Regions from separate parts of the Mesorhizobium sp. AA22 genome, predicted to be linked through region 2. Evidence: predicted binding sites of a transcription regulator. Region 2 holds the regulator's gene; each other region holds the start of a gene.
What was found. The regulator PhoB, encoded in region 2, activates phosphate uptake and scavenging genes when phosphate is short. The targets are predictions, from matches to a motif close to TGTCATNNANCTGTCAT.
Positions count from the first base shown of each region.

Region 1 (6,740 bases), 3.3 Mb from region 2:
GCCTTGCCCTGCGGCAGCAGGAAGTTGCGGGCGAATCCATCCTTGACCTTGACGGTATCGCCCATCTGACCGAGGCGGGAAACGCGCTCGAGAAGAATGACGTCCATAGTTTTGTTCCTTCGTTTGGGCGCCAATCACTGGCATCGACGCCGAATTGTCTGGAACAGGTCAGGAAGCTGAGGGCGTTGCCGCCTATGTCGCTGTCCTGCCTGTCGCGGCAGTTAGAGGTCTTCACCTCAACCCGGGATTTTCAATGCATGTCGCCCAAAAGTGGCCCGGTTTTGGGACAACGACATGCATCAATCAAGTTCAACCCTGCGGCGCCCGTCGCCGTTGGGAAGAGCGGGCGGCGAACCGCCCGCTGAAAGAGTGTTAGCGAACCACGTAGGGCAGCAGTCCGAGGAAGCGGGCGCGCTTGATCGCCTTGGCGAGTTCGCGCTGCTTCTTCTGGCTGACGGCGGTGATGCGCGACGGCACGATCTTGCCGCGCTCGGAAATGTAGCGCTGCAGAAGACGTACGTCCTTGTAGTCGATCTTGGGCGCGTTGGCTCCGGAGAACGGGCAGGTCTTGCGGCGGCGATGGAACGGGCGCCGGGTCGGGATCTGGTTGATGTCGACCATTATTCTGCACCCCCTTCAACACCTTCGCGCGGACGGCGCGGACCACGATCTGCACCGGCATCGCCACCGAAGCTGCGCGGCGGGCGATCGCCACGGTCGCCGCGATCGCGGTCGCCGAACGAGCGTGGGCCGCGGTCACGGTCGCCGAAGCCGCCGCGTTCCGAGCGCTCTTCGCGCTTCTGCATCATCGCCGACGGGCCTTCCTCATGTGCATCGACCTTGATGGTGAGGAAACGCAGCACATCCTCGGACAGGCCCATTTGGCGCTCCATCTCGTTGAGCGCGGCCGGCGGGCAGGTGATGTCCATCAGCGTATAGTATGCCTTCCGGTTCTTGTTGACCCGGTAGGTGAGGGACTTCAGTCCCCAGTTCTCGACCCGGCCGACGGACCCGCCATTCGCGGAGATGACGCCCTTGTACTGTTCGACAAGCGCATCGACCTGCTGCTGCGAGAGGTCCTGCCGGGCAAGAAACACATGTTCGTAAAGAGCCATATTGTTCTTCGCCTTTCTTCGTTTCTCTCCCGGTTCCCGCGGCAAAAGCCTCTGCAACTTCTCTGACCCGCCGATCCCTAGAAGGGGGCGGGGAAGAAAGGAGCATGACGAGACGGTCGAGAGCGGAGACACGGGAGGCGGAAGCGCTTCTGGCTCCACACGAAGGTTTTCAAAAAACCTCCGGCCCTCCGTTCAGCCCCCAGCAAGGACCGGCAGATTGCGGGCGTCTATACAGGAATTTGACCGCAAGGCAAGGGCGAGCCGAAAACCCGCCGCTCCAAGGACGATACGTCGCGGCATCTTCAGCTTGTATGCGGGACGCGCTTGTTCACCGTTTCCGGGAAGAAATCGGGCGCCGCATGGCGCTTGCCGAACATCATGTCGTATTGCAGCAGACGGAAATCGCGAATGGCCGGATCGATCTTCTTCTGTCGCGCCCAGTCGGGCGTGTCCTCGCCCGTCGGCTTCATCAACAAATTACGATCGACAACGCTGTAGCGCTCGCGCATCTGGCCGAGGAAGCCGGTGTAATAGGGATGGCTGATCCCGGCCGTGGTCAGGATATGGTAGGGCAGGAAAGCCGGACTTACCGCGCCCATGTCCGCGGCCGGCCCGGTGCGGTTCGACCATACGACCAGCGGCGTCTGGTGATGCAGCAGCATCTGGTCAGGCGGCTCTTTGCGCGGCGCGACATTATCTTTGAGGAAGCCGGTCTCGACATAGACCGGGCCGAGCGGCGGCAGATGGTCGCCGAAGAAGGCGATGACTGTCGGCCGTTGGCGGTTCTTCGCCCATTCGACAAGGCGCTCGAGGCCCTTATCGGCGTCGGATGCACCCTCGGTGAAGCTCAGCAGTGAATCCTTTGCCCACTGGCTGGTCGGCGCATGCACCTTGTGGGTCGGATTGTAGTAGCGATTCGGCTCGTAGGGTCCGTGATTCTGCAGGCTGACGGCGAAGAAGAAGAGCGGATCGTCGGTGGCATCGGCCTCGCGGATGATCTCGTCGGTCATCGCCGCGTCCGAGGCCAGCGGACCGCGCTTTTCGAGATATGGCATATTTTCTTCCGACTTGAAGTCGTCGAAGCCGAAATCCGCATAGACCGGCGTGCGGTTCCAGAACCAGCTCGTGCCCGGATGGATGGCGCGCGTCTCATAGCCCTGGCTCTTCAAGAACGTCGCCATCGACGGCACCGGCGCGCGGACATATTGCTGGTAGGGGATGCTGCCGGCCGGCAGGAAGGCGTTGGAAAAGCCGGTCAGCGCCTCGAATTCGACATTGGCGGTCATGCCGCCGAATTCGGGTGAGAACATGTAGCCCGAGCGCAGGGCCCGCACAGTGGGAATCGGATCGGGCGTGATGTTGACGCCGGGCAGTTCGGTCGGATCCCAGAATGATTCGCTCATGACGATGATGATGTCGGGCTTCTCGGCCGGCACCGAGGCCGTCACGTCAGGCCTGTCGATCGCTGCGATCGACTTGTCGGAGTAGCCGGCAGGCGAAGAGACATGCGCCATCGGTACGTTGAGCGCGAAGGCGAGCGCGAAGCCATTGGAGGCGTAGTTTTCCTTCTGGTCCCACATGATCGGGATGATCTGCAGCCGGTCCCGCGTCCACGAGAAGGTCGCGTAATCCATGATCGAGACGAAGAAGGCGAGCAACGGCACGGTCAATGTCAGCCGGGCCAGGCGACCCTTGCGGCTGAGCGCCGGTACCCGGCGGCGCCAGAGCCGCCAGCCATAAACGAGCAGCGACAGGCTGCCAACGATTCCGATCGCCAGAGCGATGGCGGTTCCCGGACGTTCGCGCACCAGCAGCGGCATCAGCGCCACGATCTGGCGTGAATAGAGGAAATCGGTCGGATAGAGCGGATCGCCGAGATAGAGCGATTTCTGATGGCCGACAAAGGCCAGCGCAAGCGTCAGCGGCGCGACGATCATCAGGCTCTGGTGGCTGCGGCCGAGCACGGCGTCGAGGCCGATCAGGATAAGCGCGAAGATGATGATGGTGGTCCAGCCCGGCTTGAAGGGCTGCAGGAAGAAGGCGACGGTGCCGGCAAAGTCGCCGCGCACGATCAGTTCGATCGCAAAAACCAGGATGGTGGCGGCGAGAAGGCTGACGAGGCCATAGCGGATAACAGGCCATTTCCGGCCCGGCAGATAGCCGGTGGCCGGATCGCCTTCCAGAAACTGTGGCGCGGCTTTGCCAACGCCTTTCCTAGTCCTTGCCACCTTACAATTCCCCCGACCATACACAAAAGTGTCATTGAGCTGTCATCGATATGTCACGAAAAGCTAACGCCTGTGGCTGAAATAAGAAGAGCCAGCAAACGAATCGTGAGCGATTTTCATCATGAGTGATCGAAAAAAAGCCTTTTGGAACAGGTACTCGGCCAGCGATACCGAGCCGGAGCGACCCGCGTCGGGCTGCCAGCGGACTTGACTTGCCCGCCCGCCTTGCGTCACAGGCAGGAAAAATCAGCCGCTTGGGAGCCACACATGGCCGTCGCATTCACCTTTCCGGGACAGGGCAGCCAGGCTGTCGGCATGGGCAAGGACCTCGCGGACGCCTTTCCGGAATCGCGGAATATCTTCGAAGAGGTCGACGAGGCGCTTGGCGAAAACCTGTCGAAGCTGATCTGGGAAGGGCCGGAAGAGAGGCTGACGCTGACCGCCAATGCCCAGCCGGCGCTGATGGCTGTGTCGCTCGCCGCGATCCGGGCGCTGGAATCGCGCGGCCTCTCGCTGAGGGACAAGGTCGCCTATGTCGCCGGCCACTCGCTCGGCGAATATTCGGCACTTGCCGCCGCCGGTTTCGTTTCGGTGGCCGATGCGGCCCGGCTTTTGCGTATCCGCGGCAATGCCATGCAGGCGGCTGTGCCGGCCGGTGAAGGCGCCATGGCGGCGATCATCGGGCTGGAACAGGCCGATGTCGAAGACGCCTGCGCTGAAGCGGCCAAAGGTTCAGTTTGCCAGATCGCCAACGACAATGGCGGTGGCCAACTGGTGATCTCCGGTGCCAGCGCGGCGGTCGAACTGGCGGCGAGACTGTGCATGGAAAAGGGCGCCAAGCGGGCGCTGATGCTGCAGGTCTCGGCGCCCTTCCATTCGGCGCTGATGGCACCGGCGGCCGAGGTCATGCGCGAGGCATTGGCCGATGTCACGAAGAACGCGCCGTTCGTGCCCGTGGTCTCCAACGTGTCGGTCACTCCGTCCAGCGATCCGGACGCAATCGCCCGCCGTCTGGTCGAACAGGTGACCGGCCGCGTGCGCTGGCGCGAAACGGTGGAATGGTTCGGCGCGAATGGCATTGCGACGCTTTACGAGGTGGGCGCCGGCAAGGTGCTGTCGGGACTGGCGCGGCGCATCAACCGCGATATGGCTACCGGCGCCGTCGGCACGCCGGCGGATGTCGACGCGGCGCTGGCGGCGCTCGCATAGCCAACCGAGATTCGACCCCGCCCGTGGAGGGTGTTCTCTCTTAGATCAGGAGACAAGACATGTTCGAATTGACCGGCCGCAAGGCCCTCGTCACAGGCGCATCGGGAGGCATCGGCGAGGCGATCGCCAGGGTGCTGCATGCGCAGGGCGCCGTCGTCGGCCTGCACGGCACCCGCGTCGAAAAGCTGGAGACGCTGGCGACCGAACTCGGCGACCGGGTCAAGCTGTTCCCGGCGAACCTTTCCAATCGCGACGAGGTCAAGGCGCTCGGCCAGAAGGTCGAGGCCGATCTCGAAGGCGTCGACATTCTCGTCAACAATGCCGGCATCACCAAGGACGGTCTGTTCGTACGCATGGCGGACGCCGACTGGGATACGGTGCTCGAGGTCAATCTGACCGCCGTGTTCCGCCTGACCCGCGAACTCACCCATCCGATGATGCGGCGCCGGCATGGCCGCATCATCAACATCACCTCCGTGGTTGGCGTCACCGGCAATCCCGGCCAGACCAATTACTGCGCCTCCAAGGCCGGCATGATCGGCTTTTCCAAGTCGCTGGCGCAGGAGATCGCCACCCGCAAAATCACGGTCAACTGCGTCGCCCCCGGCTTCATCGAATCGGCGATGACCGACAAGCTCAACGACAAGCAGAAAGATGCGATCATGGCGGCGATCCCGACACGGCGCATGGGCACCAGCGCCGAAGTCGCTTCGGCCGTCGCCTATCTCGCTTCCAACGAAGCTGCCTATGTCACCGGCCAGACCATTCACGTGAATGGCGGCATGGCGATGATTTGACAGTTGCGGGAAAACACCCCTTTTCGCCTTGGACCCAGGCCGATTTTCGTGTAATGCGGCCCGCAACCCGGCGGTTCGGGCAAAAACCGGTCCGGTGCCGTTGCGTTTCCGACAGGACCATCTTTCAGCTTGATTAGCGGCATTCCGCCCGCTAACGAAGACAGACAAACAAAAGACGAGGATGCCCAAATGAGTGACACCGCAGAGCGCGTCAAGAAGATCGTTATCGAGCACCTTGGCGTCGATGCCGACAAGGTGACGGAGCAGGCGAGCTTCATCGATGATCTGGGCGCGGACAGTCTCGACACGGTCGAACTCGTCATGGCGTTCGAAGAAGAATTCGGCGTCGAGATCCCGGACGATGCGGCCGAAACCATCCTGACTGTTGGCGATGCGGTGAAGTACATCGATAAGGCTTCGGCCTGACGCTATTTGCAGTCACCAGCGAGGAGGACCTGCGATGAGGCGTGTCGTCGTCACGGGCCTTGGGCTGCTTTCGCCGTTCGGCGTGGGTTTCGAGCATGGCTGGAAGGAGCTCCTGACCGGCCGCAGCGCAGCCAAGCGCATCACCGAGTTCGAGGTGGAGGATCTTGCCTGCAAGGTCGCCCACGTCGTTCCCCGCGGCAATGGTGAGAACGCCACCTTCAATCCCGAGGCCGTTCTCGAGCCGAAGGAACTGCGCAAGATCGGTGACTTCATCCTCTACGGGATCGCGGCCGCCGACGAGGCGCTGAAGGATTCGGGGTGGGCGCCGAAGTCCCATGAGGAGCAGTGCGCCACCGGCGTGCTGATCGGCTCCGGCATCGGCGGCATCGAAGGCATCGCCGAGAACGCGATGATCCTGAAGGAGCGCGGTCCGCGCCGCATCAGCCCGTTCTTTATCCCCGGCCAGATCATCAATCTCGTCTCCGGTCAGGTTTCGATCCGGCATGGGCTGAAAGGCCCCAACCACGCCGTCGTCACCGCTTGCTCCACCGGCGCGCATGCCATCGGCGATGCAGCTCGGCTGATCATGTGGGGCGATGCTGACGTGATGGTCGCAGGCGGCGCGGAAGCGCCGGTGACCCGGCTGTCGATCGCCGGTTTCGCCGCTTGCCGGGCGCTGTCGACCGACCGCAACGAAGCTCCGGAAACGGCCTCGCGTCCCTATGACCGTGACCGCGACGGCTTCGTCATGGGCGAGGGCGCCGGCGTCGTCATTCTGGAGGAGCTGGAACACGCCAAGGCGCGCGGCGCCAAGATCTATGCCGAGGTCACCGGTTACGGCTTGACCGGCGATGCCTATCACATCACCGCGCCGGCCGAAGATGGCGACGGCGCCTTCCGCTGCATGGTTGCGGCGCTGAACCGGGCCAAGCTGACGCCCGCAGACGTCGACTACATCAATGCGC
Region 1 covers NZ_CP048406.1:4,667,980-4,674,719, reverse strand. Annotated here, with positions in the region: gene rplI (50S ribosomal protein L9) at 1-107, opposite strand, end outside; gene rpsR (30S ribosomal protein S18) at 373-621, opposite strand; gene rpsF (30S ribosomal protein S6) at 621-1,115, opposite strand; gene A9K68_RS22585 (LTA synthase family protein) at 1,418-3,343, opposite strand; gene fabD (ACP S-malonyltransferase) at 3,611-4,552, shown strand; gene fabG (3-oxoacyl-[acyl-carrier-protein] reductase) at 4,612-5,349, shown strand; gene A9K68_RS22570 (acyl carrier protein) at 5,539-5,775, shown strand; gene fabF (beta-ketoacyl-ACP synthase II) at 5,810-6,740, shown strand, end outside.
Region 1: a site for PhoB is predicted at 3,373-3,389, ahead of A9K68_RS22585 (LTA synthase family protein). Genes of this name have one in related genera too.

Region 2 (6,740 bases):
GGTTCAACTCGATCTTCTTCTTCACCGGCGCAAGCCGCGAGCCGGAACTGGCCGGTGTCTGGGGCGCGGTCGTCGGATCGTTCCTGACCATGATCGTAACGCTGGCCATCGCCTTCCCGATCGGCGTTTCAGCGGCGATCTATCTTGAGGAATTTGCGCCCAAGAACCGGCTGACGACGATGATCGAAGTGAATATCAACAATCTGGCGGCGGTGCCTTCGATCGTCTTCGGCCTGCTTGGACTTGCCGTATTCCTGAATTTCTTCGGCATGCCGCGCTCCGCCCCGGTGGTCGGCGGCATGGTGCTGGCGCTGATGACCCTGCCGATCATCATTATCGCCTCGCGCGCTTCGCTGCGCGCGGTGCCACCGTCGATCCGCGAGGCGGCGCTTGGCATCGGAGCCTCCAAGGTTCAGACCGTATTCCATCACGTCCTGCCGCTGGCGATGCCGGGCATCATGACCGGCACCATTCTCGGAATGGCGCATGCGCTGGGCGAAACCGCGCCGTTGCTGATGATCGGCATGGTCGCCTTCATCGTCGACATTCCCGGCGGCTTTACCGATCCCGCGACGATCCTGCCGGTGCAGATATTCATGTGGGCGGATTTCCCGGAAGCTGGATTCCAGCAGAAGACTTCGGCGGCGATTTTGATCTTGCTGCTGTTTTTGGTCATCATGAACGCCATTGCAGTGATACTGCGCAGGCGCTTCGAGCGGCGCTGGTAAGGGGTAGAGGATATGAACATCATGACGGAAGCCGGCGTCGAACAGAAACTGAGCAGCGGAACCAATGCCCCTTCGATCAAGATGAAGGGCGAAAAGGTCTCTGTTCATTACGGTGAGAAGCGAGCTCTGTTCGACGTGGACCTCGATGTCCGCGAGAACCAGGTGACGGCGTTGATCGGCCCATCGGGCTGTGGCAAGTCGACCTTCCTGCGTTGCCTGAACCGAATGAACGACACGATCGATATCGCGCGGGTGAGCGGCAAGATAACGCTCGACGGCGAGGATGTTTACGACCCGAAAATCGATGTCGTCGAGCTGCGAGCTCGCGTCGGCATGGTATTCCAGAAGCCGAACCCGTTTCCGAAGTCGATCTATGAAAACGTCGCCTACGGTCCGCGCATTCACGGCCTGGCCAGGAGCAAGTCCGAGTTGGACGGCATTGTTGAATCGAGCCTGAAGAAGGCCGGTCTGTTCAACGAGGTCAAGGATCGCCTGCTCGAGTCGGGCACCGGTCTCTCCGGCGGACAGCAGCAGCGCCTGTGCATCGCGCGCGCCATCGCCGTGTCGCCGGAAGTGATTCTGATGGACGAGCCCTGTTCGGCGCTGGATCCGATCGCCACCGCCCGCGTCGAGGAACTGATCGACGAACTGCGCCAGAACTACACGATCGTCATCGTCACCCACTCGATGCAGCAGGCAGCGCGCGTGTCGCAACGCACGGCGATGTTCCATCTCGGCTACCTGGTCGAGGAGGGCGCAACCGACAAGATGTTCACCAATCCCGACGACAAGCGCACCCAGGACTACATCACCGGCCGGTTCGGCTGAGCGGTCCGGCGGCGAATTTCGAACACGAGGACAGGATCATGGGTGAACACACCGTCGCATCTTTCGACGAGGAACTGGAGCACATCGACAGGCTGATCCGCGACATGGACGAGCTCGCCGCCGCGATGGTCGCAGCCTCGATCCGCGCGTTGCTTGCGTCAGACAATGCGATGGCGCAGCGTGTCGTCTCGGACGACGCGATCATGGATGCGCGGCAGCGCGAACTCGACGACAGTGCGATCACGCTGATCGCCAAGCGGCAGCCGATGGCGCAAGATCTGCGCGCGGTGGTTGGCGCAATCCGCATGGCCGGTGATCTCGAGCGCATCGGCGATTTGGCCAAAAACATAGCCAAGCGGGTCAGCGCAGTCGGGCAGAGCACCACGCCGCGTAATCTGTCGCACGGTATCGACGCGATGGCGGATCTCGTTCTTGTGCAGCTCCGCGGGGTGGTTGAGCACTATGTGTCGCGCAATGCCGGCGCTTTGAAAGAACTGCGCGCCGACGATCAGAAGATCGACGTGAAATACACGGCGGTTTTCCGCGAACTCCTGACCTACATGATGGAGGATCCGCGCAACATCACCGCTTGCACCCATCTTCTGTTTTGCGCCAAGAATCTCGAACGCATCGGCGATCATGTCACCAACATAGCCGAAAACGCCTACTTTGTCGTGACCGGGCAGCAATTGCCGGCGGATCGCCCGAAGCTCGACGAAACGACGATGTCGGCGCCGGCGACATGACAGGAGTGACCGGCCGATGATCGCGCCGCGCATCATGGTGGTGGAGGATGAAGAGCCGCTGGGCGTCCTCCTCCGCTACAATCTGGAATCCGAAGGCTATCAGGTCGAGGTGGTGACGCGCGGCGACGAGGCCGAAATCCGGCTGCAGGAAAACGTGCCCGATCTTCTGGTGCTCGACTGGATGGTGCCGGCGGTTTCGGGCATCGAGCTTTGCCGGCGCCTTCGGGTGCGTCCCGAAACCGAGCGGCTGCCGATCATCATGCTGACCGCGCGCGGCGAGGAGAGCGACCGGGTTCGCGGCCTTTCCACCGGAGCCGACGACTATCTGGTCAAGCCGTTCTCGACACCGGAATTCATGGCCAGGGTCAAGGCGCTGCTGCGCCGCGCCAAGCCGGAAGTACTGTCCAGCGTGCTGAAGGTCGGCGACATCATGCTCGATCGTGAATCGCACAGGGTCTATCGCAAGAAGAGCGAGATCCGGCTCGGGCCGACCGAATTCCGGCTGCTCGAATTCATGATGCGGCACCCGGGTCGGGTCTTCTCGCGCAGCCAGTTGCTCGACAATGTCTGGGGCGAGACGATCTACATCGACGAGCGCACGGTGGACGTCCATGTCGGCCGGTTGCGCAAGGCGGTCAACAATGGTCGCATGCCCGATGTCATCCGCACCATCCGCGGCGCGGGCTATGCGATCAGGGAAGACTAGGGATGTGCTGATATCCAGGTGGTGCCGGCCTGCGAACGCCGGCTTCCTGGGCTTCCGGTGCTCACGTACCCAAAAGTACGCTCCGCTCCGGTTCTCGGAACCCACCATTCTCGACTCGGCCTGACCTGAATCTCAACACACCCCAAGTCGCGATCCGGGATCCTCCCTTCGAGTTCAAGCCACGTTCTTTCCGACCGAGCCGGCTCGTGCCTGGATGCTCGGCGCGAAGATCTCTTGGTCGACGAAGCTCAGCGCCCGCATGGCGCAGCCTTCTCGGATCAGCGGCAGTTCGTTCGGCTCGGTGTCGAAGGAAATCGAACCCGAATGCTGGCCGCCCGCGGTCTGGGCGATGGCCTCGCGCAGGGCCGGCTCGATCAGGTCGAAGGCGGCAGCGCTGGCACCGACCATGGCGACCGGCGCCGGATCGATCAGCGCGAACAGGCTGCCGAGCCCGAAGCCGAGCGCCTCGCCGGCCTTGCGGTAGGCTTCGCGCTCCGGTCCGTCCGTCTCGCGCGCCCGGGCCGCCAGTGCCCGCATCTCGGCGTCGCTGACATCGGCGACCGGCTCGGCGTTCTCGCTCAATTGCCTCGCGTTGCGCCAGATAGCGTAGTTGCCGGCATAAGCCTCGACGCAACCACGCCGCCCGCAGCGGCAAAGCGCGCCGCTCGGCCGATGAATCATGTGGCCGAATTCGCCGCCTGAGGAATGGGTGCCGGTGAACAGCTCGCCCTTGAGCACCAGCCCCATACCGATGCCATGCGAGAGCAGGATGGCGATGAAATCGTCGCGGTAGCGATCCGGGTCGCGCCGGCGCAGCGCCACGGCCATCATGTTGCAGTCGTTCTCCATAATGGCCGGGATGCCGAACTCGCGTTCCAGAATGTCGGCGAAGGCGATGTTCGTCTGCGGCGTGATCGGCGACCACAACATGGCGCGCGCATGGGAATCGGTAATACCCTGGATCGCCAGCGCGATGCGGGCGACGCTTTGGACGTCGAGGTCGGGGTCTTCGAGCCGGCGCCGGACTATGGCGACACATTCGTCGATCAGCTCGTCGCGCGACATGGTCAGCGTGTCCAGCCGGCGCTGTTCCTCGGCGACCACTTGTCCGGCATAGTCGATGACAGCGACCGACAGCGAATTCAGCGACAACACGACGGCCAATACCGCAGCGGCTTCCGGATTGAGGCTGAGGCCAACCTGCGGCCGGCCACGTTTCAGCGAAACGGTCTCACTCGCCTTGCTCTCGGCCAGGATGCCTTCGTGGATCAGGTCGGAAGAGATCGCCGATATGGTCGAATGGCTGAGGCCGGTGGTTGCGGCGATCTCGGTCCGTGACGGCTGGCCTGCGCGCCGTACGGCCGAAATAACCATCGCCCGGTTGCGCCGGCGCAAATCGTCATGGCGGATCCCAACCGACATTGTTTTGCTTCCTACCCTATTGCCGCGGCCGCTCATGAATCGGAAGCCGTCAGGCCGACAAATACTGGCAGAAGCAGAAGGACCTGTCATTGTTTATTCCGAGGCTCGAAAAAAAGCCAACAGGACACCAAAATTCCATCAGAATTCATGTTGACAGTGCTTCGGCGTTGGATCAGTATTTTTTCGAGGCTCGAAAAAAAGAGCTTTTGTGCAGGCCTTTGGGCCAGTTGGTCGCGCCGTACGCGGCGCAGGGAGGAATATCATGAATAGATTCACAGCCGCCATTCTGGCGGGGGTCGCCATGTCGCTGACGCTCGCGTCGGTCGCACAGGCGAAGGACAAGGTCATCGGTGTTTCGTGGTCGAACTTCCAGGAAGAGCGCTGGAAGACTGACGAAGCCGCCATGAAGTCGGCGATCGAGGCCGCCGGCGACAAGTATATTTCAGCCGATGCACAGTCCAATCCCGGCAAGCAGCTGACCGACGTCGAGAGCCTGATCTCGCAGGGCGCCAACGCGCTGATCATCCTCGCGCAGGATGCCTCGGCCATCGGGCCGGCGGTGCAGAAGGCGCTGGACGAAGGCATTCCGGTCGTCGGCTATGACCGGCTGATCGAGAACAAGGACGTCTTCTATTTGACCTTCGACAACCAGGAAGTCGGCCGCATGCAGGCCCGCGAAGTGTTCAAGGTGGCGCCGGAAGGCAATTACGTCTTCATCAAGGGCTCGGGCGCCGATCCGAATGCCGATTTCCTGTTCGCCGGCTCCATGGAAGTGCTCAAGGATGCCATCGACAGCGGCAAGATCAAGAATGTCGGCGAGGCCTATACGGACGGCTGGCTTCCCGCCAACGCCCAGAAGAACATGGAACAGTTCCTGACCGCCAACGACAACAAGGTCGATGCGGTGGTTGCCGCCAATGACGGCACCGCTGGTGGCGTCGTCGCGGCGCTGACGGCGCAAGGCTTGGCCGGATCCGTTCCGGTGTCGGGCCAGGACGGCGACCATGCCGCGCTGAACCGCATCGCGCTCGGCACACAGACCGTATCGGTGTGGAAGGACGCGCGCGAGCTCGGCAAGAACGCCGCCGAGATCGCCTCGCAACTGGCCGACGGCAAGCAGATGACAGATATTGCCGGCGTCAAGGACTTCGCCACGCCGGGCGGCAATGTCGTCAAGTCGCTGTTCCTGACGCCGATTGCCGTCACCAAGGACAATCTCAACGTCGTCATCGACGCGGGCTGGATCAAGAAGGAAGAGGTCTGCGCCGGCGTGGCGACGGGCACGCTCCCGGTCTGCAACTGATCCGGCCTTCGCAAGAAGCCTGAAACGCCGCGGCTTCACACCGCGGCGTTTTTTCAAAAAGAATTGTTTTTCCGCTTCTCGCGGATAACTCCAAACTGCTTCCGGCATCCGCGGCAGACGGCAACCCGGTGGGAGGGCATCATGACCGACACAACTTCCAACACGCCGGCCGCCGATACAGGCGCCGATCGGGCGCGTGAATCCGAGCTCAGCCCGGTCGGCCGCTTTCTCAAGGCAACCGAGCTCGACATACGCATGCTCGGCATGGTCGGCGCGCTGCTGGTCATCTGGGTTGGAATCCACCTCCTGTCGGGCGGGCTTTTCCTCACGCCGCGCAACCTCTGGAACCTGTCGGTGCAGACCTCCTCGGTCGCGATCATGGCGACCGGCATGGTGCTGGTCATCGTGATGCGCAACATCGATCTTTCGGTCGGCTCCGTCGAAGGCGTGATTGGCATGGTGATGGGCGTCGCGCAGGCCGAATTCCTCATCCGGGTCATGGGGTTCCAGCTTGGAAATCCCTGGATATGGATCATCGCACTGGCTGCCGGCGTGGTGCTCGGCCTCATGATTGGCGCGCTCCAGGGCTTCATTATCGCCTATCTCGAGGTTCCGGCCTTCATCGTGACGCTGGGCGGCCTGCTGATCTGGCGCGGCATGGCGTGGCTGATGACGAGCGGGCGCACCGTCGCGCCGCTCGACGCCACCTTTCAGCTCATGGGTGGCGGGCCGCGTGGCTCCATCGGGGCAACCGCAAGTTGGATCGTCGGCATTCTCGCCTGTGTGGCCGTCGCCTTGATGCTGCTCAACGGCCGGTCGCAGCGCAAGCGGTTCAAGTTCCCGCTGCGTCCCGTCTGGGCGGAGACCGTGCTTGGTGTTGTCGCTTGCGCCGCCATCCTCGGCGCCGTCTGGATCGCCAATTCCTATCCCTGGCCGATCGGCATCGTTCGCCAGTACGCCCAGCGGACCGGCATCACCGTCCCGGAAGGCGGGCTGTTTATCGCCCA
Region 2 covers NZ_CP048406.1:1,381,361-1,388,100, forward strand. Annotated here, with positions in the region: gene pstA (phosphate ABC transporter permease PstA) at 1-728, shown strand, start outside; gene pstB (phosphate ABC transporter ATP-binding protein PstB) at 741-1,556, shown strand; gene phoU (phosphate signaling complex protein PhoU) at 1,595-2,302, shown strand; gene phoB (phosphate regulon transcriptional regulator PhoB) at 2,319-3,008, shown strand; gene A9K68_RS06695 (ROK family protein) at 3,183-4,430, opposite strand; gene xylF (D-xylose ABC transporter substrate-binding protein) at 4,693-5,733, shown strand; gene A9K68_RS06705 (sugar ABC transporter permease) at 5,875-6,740, shown strand, end outside.

Region 3 (6,740 bases), 660 kb from region 2:
CCGTGGTTGATCAGCATGCGACGTGTCTGCGGCGAAGCGCCTGATATGATGAAGCGCACGCCGGCGCGCCTGGCCTTGTGCGCGGCGCCCTCGATGACATTGGCCGCCGTCGAATCGAAGAACGGCACCGCCGAGCAGTCGAGGATGAAGTTCCGGCGCTGGTCGGCGATGCGGTCGAGCACCGCACCGACAGTCGAGGCGGCGCCGAAGAAGAAGGCGCCCGAAATCCTGTAAACGACGGTGTCGGCATCGCTGGCCTCGCTGGCATCGTAGGCGCTGGCCTGGTCGGCGACATCCTCCTGCACAAGTGACGGATCGGCCTCGACGGCGATGCTCTTGGCCATGCGGTCGATGAACAGGATCGAGCCCAGGGCGAAACCGACGACGATGCCTTCGGTGAGGTCACGGAAGATGACGATCAGGAAGGTCGCCAGCAGCACCAGCGCGTCGCCACGCGAAGCCCGCAGCAATGTGAGGAAGGCCTGCTTTTCGAACATGTTCCAGCACACCACTGCCAGCACGCCGGCCAGTGCCGCCAGCGGGATGTAGCTGGCCAGCGGTGCCGCCACCAGTATCAGAGAAAGCAGGATGGCCGAGTGGATCATGCCCGAAACCGGTCCATGCGCGCCGGCCCGCACATTGGTCGCCGTGCGGGCGATGGTGCCGGTGGTGCAGATGCCGCCGAACAGGGCGGACGCGATGTTGGCAAAGCCCTGCGCCACGAGTTCGCAATTGGAGCGGTGCCGCCTTCCTGTCATGCCGTCGGCGACAACGGCCGACAACAGCGATTCGATCGCGCCGAGCAGCGCAAAGGCTATGGCGTCCGGCAGGACGTCGATCACCCTGGCGAAGCTGATTGGCGGAAAGGCCGGCATTTGCAGGCTGCGCGGGATGCCGCCGAAGCGCGTGCCGATCGTTTCGGCAGGCAGGGACAACAGCGCTACGACAAGCGAAGCCAGACCTATTGCGATCAGCATGGCTGGCCATTTCGGTCGCCACCGCTTCATCAGGGCAATGGCGAGGATGGTCAGTACGGCCACGAAGGTGGCGGCGAGATTGATCGTGCCGGCCGCCTCGCCGATCGCCATCAGCTTCGGCACCAGCGGTCCAGGTTCCTTGCCGGCAAGCTTCAGCCCGAACAGCTCGACGATCTGGCCGGAGAAGATGATGATTGCGATGCCGGCGGTGAAGCCGACGGTCACCGGATAGGGAATGAACTTGATGTAGGTGCCAAGCCTGAGATAGCCGATGGCGAGCAGGAAGACGCCGGCCATCATCGTCGCCAGCAGCAACCCGTCAACACCGACCCGCGCCACCGTTGCCGCCACCAGCACGATGAAGGCGCCGGCCGGCCCGCCGATCTGGAAGCGGCTGCCGCCGAGCGCCGAGATGAGGAAGCCGCCGATGATGGAGGTGTAGAGCCCGCGCTCCGGCGTCACGCCCGATGCGATCGCGATCGCCATCGACAGCGGAAGCGCGACGATGGCCACGGTCAGCCCAGCGATGGCATCGATCCTGAAATGCTCTGATGTGTAACCCTCGCGCAGCACCGTCACCAGCTTCGGCGTGAACAATTCGGAGAATGTCGGCCGCGCCGGTTGATGAATTGTCCGCCGGATTTGATCCATAGACTGCCTTCCGCTCCTGATGCATGTCGCCCAAAAGTGCACAGCGGTTTTGGGGCAACGACATGCATAAAAACCAAGGAGGCGGCGGGATCGTCGGCAGGACTGTCGGCGGTCGCCGTCGCGACTTTGCGGGCTCAGCCTGGCGGGTTCTTCGGCACGATCGGCTTGAGGCGCACGCCCCTGCCGCCGCGCTCGCTGGCCTGGTTCTCGCCGATCAGTTCCACGCCGGCCTCATCGAGAGCCTGGATGACCTTCATCAGCGTGTCGACCACGCCCCTGACGACGCCGTCGCTCGCTTCCATACGCTGAATGGTGGGAAGCGAAACCCCGGCGCGCTCGGCGAGCGTCTTCTGATCGATGCCGGCCAGCGCCCTCGCGGCGCGCATCTGCGCGGCAGTGATCATCGGCTAAACCCCCGTCTGAGTCTGCAGGTCCATGTATAATACCATCATTGTGATGGTTCAAGCATCATGACGCATATGTCACACATGCACACCAGACCGTTTGCGTCCTGCAGAGCCTGCGCGCCAGCTGGGACAGCAGGCCCCAGTGCCGCAACTTCGAGGAGAATTAGCGCAGCGTCGTTCTGAACGGCCGGTTCAGCCGCCGTCGCTCTGCCCGCGCCATCGCTGTAGCGCCCATGCGGCCAGCCAGCACAGCATCGCCCAGGCGAAGCCGGCGCACCAGCCGGCCAGCACGTCGGATGGCCAATGAACGCCGAGATAGACGCGGCTGATGCCGACCAGCAGGGTCGTCAGCACAGCCAGCGACAGCACGTAAATCTTCGTCGTTCGCCCAGGCAGGAAGCGCGACGCCATGCTGCCCAGCGTCAAATATGTCACCGCCGACAGCATCGCGTGGCCGCTCGGAAACGAAAGCGATGCCACGTCGGCGAGATGCGAAACCAGATCGGGGCGCGGCCGGTCGATTCCGAGCTTCAGCGTGCTCGACAGGGCCTGCCCGCCCGCCACTGCGACGAGGACGAGAAACGCTGGTCCCGGCCTGTGGATCAGCAGCAGATAGACGATCACGGCGGCCGTGATCAACACGAGCACGCTGGCGCTGCCGAGGCTGGTGATGTCGCGCATCGCCCCTTCCAGCCATAGCGGTCCGATCGGATTGTCGGGCTGGCCCGCTTCACGGAAGGCGAGCAGGATTTCCGTATCGAAGGCGTGCGGCGTAGTGTCTCGCGCCACCTCCATCAGTTCCTCAAACCCCCACAGTCCGCAGGCGATGACCAGTCCGGCGAGCAGCACCGGGAATTCGATTCTGTTGAGCAGCTTGCTTGCGGTATTCTTCATCGGCCCTCGCTGTTACGGCCTTTGCAGATAGGGCCCGAGCGTGATCAGTGCCACCGCTGCGATGGCGAGCACGATGCCGGTCGCCTGCAACGCATTGACGCGCTCGCCGAAGAACACCAGTGCCACCACGTTCACCGACACCAGCTGGATCACCGCCGACAGGCTGAACGACACCGACATGCCGAATTCACGGATCAGCCTCAGCATGATCAGATTGCCCGCCGAATACAGCGCCAAAGTCAAAACGATCTTGCCGAAGCTCGGCGCCAGTCCCCATTGCTTGGCCGCCGTCGCTGCCAGCAGGAAGATCACCGTCGAAATGCCGAGCTGCCCCAGTCCCCAGAAACTCACTTTTTGTCCCTCTGACGCGGTCCTTCCGCGCCCTGCCGCTGATCTTGTTTCCGAAGCGCCGGTCGCGGTCAAGCGAGGCTGATCATGGACACGAAATCGGGGCTGGATATTGGCCGGCAACGTCATCAAACTGTGATCTGCCGACGATACGCGGTCAGTCAAGCAGCACGCTCAAGCCATCCCAAAGAAAGCCAGAGGCAAGCCATGACAGAACATCGCTCTCCCGACACCCATTTCCGCACCAGCCTGCTCGAGGAAAACGATGGGCCAGGAACCAATCCCACCGACAACCAGACAATGGGCGAGATCATCGCCGCACGTTTCTCGCGCCGTGGTTTCCTGCAGGGATCGCTTGCGGCAACCGCCATCGCCGCCACCGTCAGCCCGCTGGCGCTGATCCTCGCCGACGATGCCCGCGCCGCCGGCGGATCGGCCTTCAGCTTCGACGAGGTCGAGGCGGGCGTCGACGACAAGCACCATGTCGCCGCCGGCTACGACGCCGACGTGCTGTTGCGCTGGGGCGATCCGCTGTTTGCCGATTCGCCGGAATTCGATCCGACAAAACAGTCGGCGCAAGCCCAGGAAAGACAGTTCGGCTACAACAACGACTATGTCGGCTTCATCCCGCTCGACGGCTCGGCCGAGCATGGCCTGCTGGTGGTCAACCACGAATACACCAACCCGCATCTGATGTTTCCGGGCCTCGTCACCATCGTCGAGGGCGAGGCCAAGCAGGCGCCGCTGAGCAAGGAACAGGTCGATATCGAGATGGCCGCGCATGGCGGCACCATAGTCGAAATCCGCAAGGCATCAGGCAAATGGCAGGTGGTGCGCGACGGCAAGCTCAATCGCCGCATCACCTCCAACACCGAGATGGCACTGTCCGGCCCGGTCGCCGGCCACGACCGGGTCAAGACCAGTGCCGACCCGACCGGCACGAGGGTCTTCGGCACCGTCAACAACTGCGCCGGCGGCGTCACGCCCTGGGGCACCTACGTCATGGCCGAGGAAAACATACACGGCTATTTCTCGGGCGAGCTGCAGGAAGGCCACAAGGAAGCCGCCAACTACAAGCGCCTGGGAATTCCCGAAGGCGCCTATGAGTGGGCGGCGCATTACGACCGCTTCGACATCGGCAAGGAGCCGAACGAGCCGAATCGCTTCGGCTGGATTGTCGAGGTCGACGTCAACGATCCGATCTCGGTGCCAAGGAAGCGCACCGCCATGGGCCGCTTCAAACATGAGGGCGCTGAATCGATCGTCGCCAAGGACGGCCGCGTCGTCTTCTATCTCGGCGACGACGAACGCTTCGACTATGTCTACAAATTCGTCACGGCCGGCAAATTCAACGCCGAGGACCGCGCCGCCAACATGGATCTCCTCGACGACGGCACGCTCTATGTCGCCAAATTCGCCGAGGACGGCTCGATCGAATGGCTGCCCATCGTCTTCGGCCAGGGCCCGCTGACGGCGGAGAACGGCTTTGCCAGCCAGGCCGACGTGCTCATCGAGACGCGCCGTGCCGCCGATCTGCTCGGGGCCACCAAGATGGACCGCCCCGAGGATATCCAGCCGAATCCGACGACTGGCAAAGTCTACGTCATGTTGACCAACAATTCTAAACGCAAGACGGACCAGGTCGATGCCGCCAACCCACGCGCCGAAAACGCTTTCGGCCACATGATCGAGATCGTCGAGGACGGTGGCGATTTCACTGCCAGCAAGGGCAAATGGGAAGTGCTGTTGAAATGCGGCGATCCCTCGGTGGCAGAAGTCGGCGCCACCTTCTCGACCGCAACCACCGCCAATGGCTGGTTCGGCATGCCGGATAATTGCGCCTTCGATTCAGCCGGCCGGCTTTGGGTCGCTACCGATGGCCAGGGCCCGAAGGCGACCGGCCGCACCGATGGCCTGTGGGCGGTCGACACCGAAGGCGAGGCGCGGGCGACATCAAAGCTGTTCTTCCGCGTGCCGATCGGCGCCGAAATGTGCGGCCCGCTATTCACGCCCGACGACCAGACCGCCTTCGTCGCGGTTCAGCATCCGGCCGATGGCGGCGAAGACTGGGAGGCTTTTGGCCGTCCCTCTTACTACGAGGACCCGTCGACCCGCTGGCCCGACTTCAAGCCCGATATGCCGGTGCGGCCGTCGGTCGTCGCCATCACCAAACAGGGCGGTGGCAAGATCGCGGTCTAAAGATCATCGCGCTCCCAGGTCCACGCTGGTAAATCGTGAAGGAGGGGTTTTGGCTCGACCGAAGCCCCTCCTTTTTCATGCCCACTTGCCAATTTATTCCCAATTGCCAACGGCTTCCGTTCAATTCTCGCTGCCACCAATGATTCGAAGCCCGCGGGCTTGCGGGTTATCCCGAAGCGCGGCACGCGGAATCTCGACCATGCCCTCCTTGCGCAATTGTTTCGACCGCCTGCTCCAGGGCGCCGCGCCCAAGGTCACCCGGCAGGAGCTGACCCATGTCGAGCGCCTGGCGCTGGTCCGCCGGCATGGCGATTTCTCGCTCGCCTATTCGACCGCCGTCCAGGGCAATCTTTCAAGGGATGCCGGCCTAGCCCACGGCTCAGCGTGCTGTAAGCCGGTCAGTTCCGCAGCCGGTAGCCGGTCCTGAAGATCCACGCGACGATCGCTATGCAGATAAGCAGGAAAACGACGGTCATGCCGAGGCTGATGCCGATCGAGACGTCGGATTTGCCGTAGAAACTCCAGCGAAAACCGCTGACCAGATAGAGGACGGGGTTGAACAGCGTCACCGTGCGCCAGATGCCGGGCAGCATGTCGATCGAATAGAAGCTGCCGCCAAGGAAGGTCAGCGGCGTGATGATCAGCAGCGGCACCAGCTGCAGCTGCTCGAAGCTCTTCGCCCAGATGCCGATGATGAACCCGAACAGGCTGAAGGTCACCGACGTCAGCACCAGGAAGGAGAGCATCCAGAACGGATGCTCGATGGTCAGCGGCACGAACAGCGACGCGGTCGCCAGGATGATCAGGCCGAGTATGATCGACTTGGTCGCCGCACCGCCTACGTAGGCAATGATGATCTCCAGATAGGACACTGGCGCCGACAGCAATTCGTAGATCGAGCCGACGAATTTCGGGAAATAGATGGCGAAGGAGGCGTTGGAGATCGACTGCGTCAGTAGCGACAGCATGATCAGCCCCGGCACAATGAAGGCGCCGTAGCTGATACCGTCGATCTCGGTGATGCGCGAGCCGATGGCCGAGCCGAAGACGACGAAATAGAGCGATGTCGAGATGACAGGCGACACGATGCTCTGCAGCACGGTCCGAAAGGCGCGCGCCATCTCCATCTTGTAGATCGCCCAGACTGCTCGCAGGTTCATGCGTCCCTCCTCACCAGATTGACGAAGATCTCCTCGAGCGAGCTGTTTTGCGTGTCGATATCGCGGAACTGGATGCCGGCCTTCTCAAGGTCGCGGAGCAGCGA
Region 3 covers NZ_CP048406.1:717,903-724,642, reverse strand. Annotated here, with positions in the region: gene A9K68_RS03430 (SulP family inorganic anion transporter) at 1-1,628, opposite strand, end outside; gene A9K68_RS03425 (helix-turn-helix transcriptional regulator) at 1,763-2,032, opposite strand; gene A9K68_RS03420 (phosphatase PAP2 family protein) at 2,228-2,929, opposite strand; gene A9K68_RS03415 (hypothetical protein) at 2,942-3,280, opposite strand; gene A9K68_RS03410 (PhoX family phosphatase) at 3,485-5,476, shown strand; gene A9K68_RS03405 (hypothetical protein) at 5,676-5,903, shown strand; gene A9K68_RS03400 (ABC transporter permease) at 5,875-6,636, opposite strand; gene A9K68_RS03395 (ABC transporter ATP-binding protein) at 6,633-6,740, opposite strand, start outside.
Region 3: a site for PhoB is predicted at 3,401-3,417, ahead of A9K68_RS03410 (PhoX family phosphatase). Genes of this name have one in related genera too.